2 regions of the Paenibacillus sp. P32E genome follow, and region 1 is predicted to be linked to the other one. Evidence: riboswitches for the same ligand, from Rfam matches in the RefSeq annotation. Region 1 holds a riboswitch; the other holds the start of a gene.
What was found. A riboswitch is a leader RNA that binds a small molecule or an ion and turns the genes downstream of it on or off. The one in region 1 is predicted to bind cobalamin.

Region 1 (4,455 bases):
TCTACTTCCGGAACACGGGGACTATGGATATCATAGACACCCAGTCCAATGCCTTTATCATAATCATGATCTTCAAAAGCCGAAATCAGCTCCCCATGGCTGCGGGAAGTCTCAATGGAGATCACATCCGCATCCATAGCCGAGATCGCCCCGATCATGTCGTTAAATTCGCTGTAGCACATATGCGTATGAACCTGCGTGGTATCCTTCACATGGGTTGTGGCCACCCGGAAGGACCGTACAGCCCAATTCAAATAATTCTCATGGTCTTCCGCCTTCAGCGGCAGCCCTTCGCGGATGGCCGGCTCATCCACCTGAATCATCTCGATTCCGGCATCCTCCAGCGCTTGAACCTCGTGACGGAGAGCAAGGGCAATTTGCTTCGCTACCTCTTCGCGGCTGAGATCATCGCGTACGAAGGACCAGTTCAGGATGGTTACCGGTCCGGTCAGCATGCCTTTTACCGGCAGCTTTGTCAAGGACTGGGCATAGACGCTTTCTTTGACGGTCATTGGCTGGATAAAAGCGACATCCGCGTAAATCACCGGAGGCTTCACGCAGCGCGAGCCATAGGATTGCACCCAGCCATTCTGGGTGAACAGATAGCCCCCCAGCTTCTCGCCGAAGAACTCGACCATATCCGTCCGCTCAAATTCACCATGTACCAGCACATCCAGACCAAGCTCCTCCTGAAGTGTAATCGCCTCGGCGATTTGACGGCGGACGAACATATCATAGCGCTCCTCATTCCACACCCCTTTGCGCCATTTGAGACGCGCCTGGCGGACCTCAGCCGTCTGCGGGAAGCTGCCGATAGTTGTAGTCGGCAGCAGGGGCAAACGCCATTTATCCTGCTGCAGCTTCACACGCTCTGCGAACGGCAGGCTCCGGCTGTCCGGAAGTTCGTCCAGACGGCGGACCTGCTCCGCCACATCCCGGCGGCCGCGTTCAGGAAGTGCGCGGAAGACAGCCAGCGCTTCCCGGCTCCCCGCAAGCTCCGCCTCGGCCGTTCCGTTGTCACCGCCTGCGGCTGCGGCGAGCAGCCGAAGCTCTGTCAGCTTTTCGTCAGCGAAGGCCAGCGCCTGCTTCACAGCAGGCTTCAGCTTCCCTTCGCTCTGCACCGTAACCGGTACATGGAGCAGGCTGGAGGATGGCTGAAGAATCAGCCGGTCCAGCGGCACATGAAGAGCCAGCTTCTCAATCAGTGCAAGCTTGGTATCAGGGTCGGCACGCCAGATGCTGCGTCCATCGATTATGCCTGCACCCAGCCATTTATCTTCCGGCCAGCCAAGTCGTCCGATCGCCTCCAGATTCGCACCGCCATCATGGACGAAGTCAAGGCCAATGGCCTGTACCGGCAATTCAAGCAATGCTTCCAAGGGTTCAGCCGCTTCAAAATAAGTCTGTAGAATCAGATTCAAGCCGGGGACTGCAGCGGAAATCCCGCTATAAATGGTCTTCAGCAAGGCAATGTCTTCCGCGTTCAATCCTATAACGATGGCTGGTTCGTCGATCTGCACCCAGGTTACACCTTCCTGCTGAAGCTCCTGCAGCAGCTGAATATAAGCCGGCAGGAAGCGGGCGGCAACCTCGCTGATGTCCGCAGCCGGAAATCCCTTGGACAGCTTGAGGAAGGTATATAGTCCCACAATAACTGGCTTGCCTTCAATGCCCGCCTGCGCTTTGGCGAAGCGGTAGGCGGCCAGCGGTTTATTCTCAGTCAGCCGGGGTGTAAGGCTGCCGATCTCCGGCACGATATAATGGTAATTCGTATTGAACCATTTGGTCATCTCGCAGGCCGGGGCGGCCGCATTGCCGCGGGCCATGGCGAAATATAGATCAAGCGGGACAGCCCCGCCGTCATAATCATAACGTGGCGGCACAATGCCGAACATGACGGCTGTGTCCAGCACATGATCGTAGAAGGTGAAATCATTCACCGGGATCAGGTCAATACCGGCCTGTTGCTGCGACTGCAGGTGCTTAAGCTGAATGTCCGCCATTTCAGCACGGAACTCCTGCTCGCCAATTTTACCGGACCAGTAAGCCTCCAGTGTTTTTTTCCATTCACGGTTTTTGCCGATTCTCGGGTACCCCAGATTGCTGGTGATCAATTTTGTTGTCATTGAAATCTGCTCCTCATCTGTTCGCTATTTGTTGTATGTCCTTATAAAAAGACGCCTCTCCCGAAAAATAAGCCACAGGGAAAGACGCCCATTGATCTTCTAAATGGAATAACGTCTGAACACCTCCCTATCTACCGTAGGTACTGCAGTGCTTCTGAGTCAGGCAGGTCTCCTGGCTAGCGGAGTCATCATTCTTCAGCAAGTCTTCCCGGCTGGATCTACCTGTCTGCCAGTGACACATTAAGCTGGAACTCTTCCGTTACAGTGGCGGGACCGCGTCGGTTTCGAGCCGAACTTCCCTATTAAGCTGGACAAAAGCTACATTCGCTTCATCCGGCACCTGTCTCCTATATTCGCTTTTCAAAACTTCATCCTTAAATCTGATGCCATCATACTGTACCTTTTTTGCCATCCGCAACAGATTCCGGCGATTTCAGCTATACACATTCGCTATAGCAAAGCAGCTTTTTGCCCGATTTGGCATCTGAATCTTGATCAGTGCTCATGACAAAAAGGCGATACCCTCCAAGGAAGGCACCGCCTGCATTATTTTTTCTATTCTAGAACCATACCAGATATACCACTACAGCAAGAACAATCCGATAGATCGCAAACGGCAGAAGCTTAATGCGGTTGATCAGCTTCAGGAAGAAACGCATGGACAGCAGCGCGAACAGAAAGGCGCTGATAAACCCGGCAATAAAGAACGGCAGCGCATCGAGAGTGAAATACTGCCAGTTCTTCAGCAGTGAAATCAGGCTGGCTCCAGCCATAATCGGCACCGCCATGATGAAGGTGAAGTCGGCCGCGGCACGATGGCTCATACCGAGCAGAACGCCACCGGAGATCGTGGAACCGGAACGGGAGAAGCCCGGCCACAGCGAGAAACACTGGACCAGACCGACCGATAGCGCCTGCCTATATGTAATTTGATCGACACTCTCCGTTTTGATCTTTTTGGGGGCAAACAGGTCTGCACAGATCATTAGTATTGCGCCTACGACCAGACCAATCAGCACCGTTGAGGTCGAAAACAAATGCTCATCAATATAATCCTCGAACAGAAAGCCGAGCACTCCGGCAGGGATAAGACCCACAAGCACCTGTGCCAGCTTCAACCGTCCCGCCGTTTCCACTGCTGGCTGTCCTTCCGGCACCGCTGTCAGCTCTTTGCGGCTGAACCGCTTCAGACCCAGGAGATCGATGAACCGGTTGCGGAAAATCACCACCACGGCCAGGATCGAGCCCAGCTGAATCACTACCTTGAATGTATTCGCTGTGTATTTTCCGAGAAATTCCTGCGATTTCAGCCACATATCATCGACAATAATCATATGGCCTGTGGAGGACACCGGAGCAAATTCAGTCAAACCTTCAACAATACCCAAGATGATTGCTTTAATTATAGTCAAAAGCTCCATGTAATCTCCTCCTAAAAGTTTTGTGAGCATCGCATCTATGAAATCACTTCGTTCAAAACTCGCTACGAAAGCATAAACTTAGTTTTGTGAGCATCACATCTATGAAATTGCTTCGTTCAAAACTCGCTTCCAAAGCATAGAATTTGTTGGTGTTGTTACCCGCGGGCTTTGCCGGCGGTACGGCGTTTACGCAAATACAACAGTCCCAGCACGAGAATTCCTCCGGCAATCAGGGCGTAGACCACGCTGGAATAAGCCTCTATATACCCTCCAATGTCCTCCCAGGACTCTCCTAGCGCAGCACCCAGCAGGATCAGCAATGTATTCCAGCCCAGTGTACCGATCGTCGTAAACAGCATAAAAAGTCCGAACTTCATTCCCGACATTCCTGCCGGAATCGAGATCAGACTGCGCACCAGCGGCACCATCCGGCAGAACAGCACCGTCCAGTAGCCGTATTTATCAAACCAGGCATCCGCTTTGCGGATATCACTTTTCTTAATCCGTATCCATTTGCCGTAGCGGTCCACAATCCGCTCCATTCGGCTGACATCCAGCATCCGGCCGATCCAATACAGAATGGCTGCACCCAGCAAAGAACCCGCCGTAGAGGCAATAAGCACACCCGGTATTGTGAGTCCGGAGGTTGTAGTCATAAACCCGCCAAAGGGCAGGATGACCTCTGAAGGAATGGGGGGAAAGACATTTTCCAGCGCCAGCATCAGAAAAATACCGGCATATCCGAACTGCTCCATAATATCTGTAATCCAGGTTTTCATTCGGTTCCCTCCGTCTAGATGAGATTTTTCTTGAGGTTGCGCAAATAGCGGCTGCGGATGAAGAAGAAGTACAGCGTCTGGGCAGCCAGATAACTGGTCAGGACAGCCCCGGTCTCGGCAGCAATGGAC
Region 2 (4,455 bases), on a different contig from region 1:
GCCGGATGCTGCGGAAGCGGTGCCGAAGGCGTGATGATATACTCCAGCCCCACCTCCCGGGCATATTCAATCTCTCTGGATAACGCCGATTGCATCTTCTCCAGGCTGCTGAAATCCAGTCCGACATGTGCCGAAGGAGCCGCCAGCCCCAGCTCATCCAGCGTTCTGCGCAGTTCGGCAGCCGATACGCCGAAATAACCGGCAAATTCCACCGACTTGTATCCGATCTCCGCCACATTGCGCAGTGTGCCCAGAAAATCCTTTTCGGCCATATCCCGTAGTGTATACATCTGTATCCCGACCTGCTGATTCATTGCCGCCATAGAGGACACGCTCCTTGTCTGCTGTAATTATTCAGAACTATTCCGCCTGCAGCTTGCGCTCCACCGATTCCAGCTTGCTGCGGCTTGTGGAGGGCTTGTCGCGCCGGTCATCAATCTTGAGTGAGGTGGACACCCTTTGCGCTCCGGCAGTAAAAGGGGACTCGTGCAATGCTTCGACGGCCGCCAGAATCCGCGCCAGCGGTCCCTCGATAATTGTGCCCATGGATGTCAGCTCGTAAGTTATACCTTCCACTGTCTCCAGCACGCGCTGCATATCCGCAACATAGCTGCTGAGGCTGGTGCTGCCTGTTCCGATCGGAATTACGGTTACTTCGCCAATAGCCATTCGAAACCCCTCCTACTATAAAATATAAAAAAATCCGGTATATAAGTCTCCAGTTCCCTCTATTGTAGCAACTCCCGCCTCCCCCCACAAATCACCCCTAATATGGGGACAATTTATGAACTAGAATCGGAAAAATTTACACACAAGTTGTGGATTACCTGTGGACGAACTGTGGACGAATGCCGGGATATCTGTGGATGGGCTGTGGATCATCTGTGAGTAAATCGGCTGAATCCGCCCCCAGCGCGGGCTCGCAAAAAAATGTTTACAAACACAAGATATTGGGTTATTTTTATCTAACGACAACAAAATATAGTGGAAACAGGTGCTTTACTCTCTCAAGAGAGTTGAAGCTTAATAGGGAAGCGCGGTGCAAATCCGCTGTGGTCCCGCCACTGTAACCGGATGTTCCGCAGGCTTCCACAAGCCCCTGCGGAACAGTATCTGGAGGCTCACGCCACTGAGGGTATTCCCCCTTGGGAAGGTGCCTCCAAGATTCACCGGAAGCCAGGAGACCTGCCTGTTTCCGGGCACCATCATTTACGCCTGCGAGGAACAGGAGAGGTGTCCGCATGCGGCCTGCACAAGCAGATTTAGCCTTCCCCCAGGATGGGAAGCAAAGGCTGCCGATACCTGAATGCGATAAGCCTTATCGCGCTCAGGTATCGGCTTCTGCGGGAAAGCTTCTTTCCATGGAGACCATCCGTAAATATCCGGTTTCGGTTATTTGCGTTACGCATCCGGGCATTTTCCGCCGTCCTCGGCGGAAGATGCTCTTTTTACTGAGTTAAGGGGTGTCTTATTACAATTAGAACGTTTTTTATATACCGAGAGGAGAGGGCTATACAATGACGCTGCTGGAGAAACGGTACAACGGTGGACAAGCTGCACAGGAGGATCTATTAGAGGAAGTCATCCATTTGGGGCGCGATATTATCGACAGCCGGGATTTGGATCTGCTGCGCGAGAATGCCAATTTGAACGGAGAGAGCTTCTCCGGCAAAATGAGCAAGTTCGGCAGTGAGTATTCCAAGTGGTATGCCCGCAACTTCACAATGCCGCCGCAACTGGTACAGGCTACCCTTGATAACGTAGTGTATGTCCATGATCTGGACCAATACGCGATCGGAACCACCAACTGCATCTTCATCCCGTTTGAACGGCTTCTCCGCGAAGGCTTCAACACCGGCAACGGCAGCGTGCGTCCTCCCAACTCGATCATGACTGCAATGTCGCTCGTAGCAATTATTTTCCAGTCTCAGCAAAATGCCCAATACGGCGGCGTATCCGCCAACAAGCTGGATTATGACCTGGCCCCTTATGTGACCAAGTCCTTTGCCAAGCTGTTCCGCAAGGGACTCGAATATTTCGAAGAAGGACAAGCCGGTGAGCATCTTGGCGAAGTCACTATGAGCCGCAGCGATCTGGCAGAGCTGTATCCGCGGGCCTTCCGCTTTGCATTAAAAGAAACAGAGAGCGAAACGCTGCAGGCAGCAGAGAGCATGATACATAACCTGAATACGATGTCCAGCCGCTCGGGCGGCCAGATTCCTTTTACCAGCATCAACTACGGCACATGCACCTCGCCGGAAGGCCAGCTCGTGATCAGCTCGCTGCTGACCGCAACGATGAACGGACTCGGCAGCGGCGAAACGCCGGTATTTCCGATCCAGATCTTCAAATGCAAGCAGGGCGTGAACCAGCAGCAGGGCGATCCGAACTATCACTTGTTCCTCAAAGCTGCCGAATGCTCTGCCCGCAGACTGTACCCGAACTTCGCCAATCTGGATGCGCCGCTCAACATGCAATATTATGATCCGGCCGACCCGGATACTGAATTTGCAACCATGGGCTGCCGCACTCGGGTGCTGGGCGACCGTTTCGGACGCAACCACTGCTCCGGCAAAGGCAACCTGTCCTTCAATACGCTCAATCTCGTGCGGTTGGGACTGGCTTACGGAACTGCCACAGGACGCCGGCTTGCCGCCGACGAGAAAGGCTTCTATGACGATTTGAACCATTACATGGACATCGCTCTGGATGGGCTGCTCCACCGCTTCCGCATCCAGGCTTCCCAGAAGGCTAAAGCCTCTGACTTCATGATGCGCGAAGGCGTCTGGGAAGGCGGCCAGGACCTGGCTCCCGAGGATTCGGTTGGCGAACTGCTGAAGCACGGCAGTCTGTCGATTGGCTTCATCGGCATGGCCGAGTGCATGAAGGCCATGTACGGTAAGCATCACGGCGAGGACATGGAGATCCATGCCAAGGCGCTCGCTATTGTCCGCCACATGCGGGAATACTGCGACCGTAAGAGCGAGGAACTGAACCTCAACATCACCCTGTTCGCCACACCTGCTGAAGGGCTGTCCGGCAAGTTCACCAAGGTGGACCGTAAAGTACTGGGCTCCATTCCGGGCATCACCGACCGCGAATACTATACGAACTCTTTCCACATCCCGGTCTACCATGAGCTGAGCGCTGCGCAGAAAATCAGCCTGGAAGCACCGTTCCATGAATACTGCAATGCGGGTGCAATCTCTTATGTGGAGCTGAATGGTAATGCTCGCAGCAACCCGGCAGCTTTTGTCAAGATTATCCGTTACGCGCTGGAACAGCAAGTCAGCTATTTCAGCATCAACCATCCGGTGGACCGCTGCTCAAACTGCGGCTACGAAGGCGTGATTGGCACCAATTGCCCTTCCTGCGACGCGCATGAGAACGATGTGCATATCCGCCGTCTGCGCCGGGTAACCGGCTACCTGACCGGCGACTATCAGACCCGCTTCAATGCCGCCAAGCAAGCCGAAGTAAGGGACCGCGTTAAGCACCTATGAACATATGCGGCTACTACCCGGAATCGATCAATGAAGGAGAAGGCATGCGGGCCGTCCTTTTCCTCAGCGGCTGCCGTCACCGCTGCCCGGGCTGCTTCAATCCCAAGACCTGGAACTTCAATTTCGGCGAGCCGTTCACACGGGAGCGCCAACGGGAGATCATTGCCGAAATAGCCGCGAATCCGCTGCTGGACGGACTGACACTGGCAGGCGGCGACCCTTTTTTCTCGGCAGAGGAGGCTGCGGGCTTCATTCTGGAGCTGCGCAGCGTGCTGCCGGAGTATCCCGTCTGGATTTACACCGGCTATACCTATGAAGAGCTTACAGCGACACCCGGCTCACCCGAATGGAACCTGCTGGCCTCGTGCCAGGTCGTGATCGACGGACGTTTTGTGGAAGAACTCAAAGACACTACCCTTCCCTACCGGGGAAGCAGCAACCAGCGCATTATTGATATTCAGGCCAGTCTCGCCGGTACGGAAATCGTACATTGGGAGCCGGCTGCCTTATAAATTCAGTTAACTTTCAAAGAGCAGGCCAAGCCTCGGGGCGGGCCGCTCTCTGCGCTTATATACTTCAATTTGTGATATTGAAAATTAAACCCAAAAATGAAAGGATGGTTAAACTTATGCCACAGCTCGTAGTGAAACCCGATAACCGCCAACTGGCTTTTGATGAAATCCGCATTTCCGTGTACGCCGACCGTATCCTGAACGGCCTGGATCAATTAAGCAAGGAAACTCTGATCCGCGGAGTGCAGTCCAAGCTGCGCCGTGATGAGGTCAGCGGAGAAGAGATCAGCAATGCTTTTACGATGAGTGCCCTTGAACTGGTTACCAAAGAGGAGCCGGACTGGAAGTTCGCTGCTGCGCGTTCACTGCTAACCTCCCTGTACAAAAAAGCTGCCGTCAACCGCCGCTACAAAGCATACCCGGAAGAGCCTTACGGCGAG

Region 2: it holds a riboswitch for cobalamin, as region 1 does, so the genes downstream of both, A3848_RS20585 (anaerobic ribonucleoside triphosphate reductase) here and metE (5-methyltetrahydropteroyltriglutamate--homocysteine S-methyltransferase) in region 1, are expected to answer to the same signal.

The regions. Positions count from the first base shown of each region.
Region 1 covers NZ_LVYY01000012.1:139,977-144,431, forward strand. The annotation lists gene metE (5-methyltetrahydropteroyltriglutamate--homocysteine S-methyltransferase) at 1-2,126, opposite strand, end outside; cobalamin riboswitch at 2,272-2,485, opposite strand; gene A3848_RS13045 (undecaprenyl-diphosphate phosphatase) at 2,687-3,547, opposite strand; gene A3848_RS13050 (DedA family protein) at 3,703-4,326, opposite strand; gene A3848_RS13055 (FtsX-like permease family protein) at 4,341-4,455, opposite strand, start outside.
Region 2 covers NZ_LVYY01000024.1:179,595-184,049, reverse strand. The annotation lists gene A3848_RS20600 (sugar phosphate isomerase/epimerase family protein) at 1-323, opposite strand, end outside; gene A3848_RS20595 (MTH1187 family thiamine-binding protein) at 361-669, opposite strand; cobalamin riboswitch at 976-1,207, shown strand; gene A3848_RS20585 (anaerobic ribonucleoside triphosphate reductase) at 1,518-3,503, shown strand; gene nrdG (anaerobic ribonucleoside-triphosphate reductase activating protein) at 3,500-4,015, shown strand; gene A3848_RS20575 (ribonucleoside-diphosphate reductase subunit alpha) at 4,132-4,455, shown strand, end outside.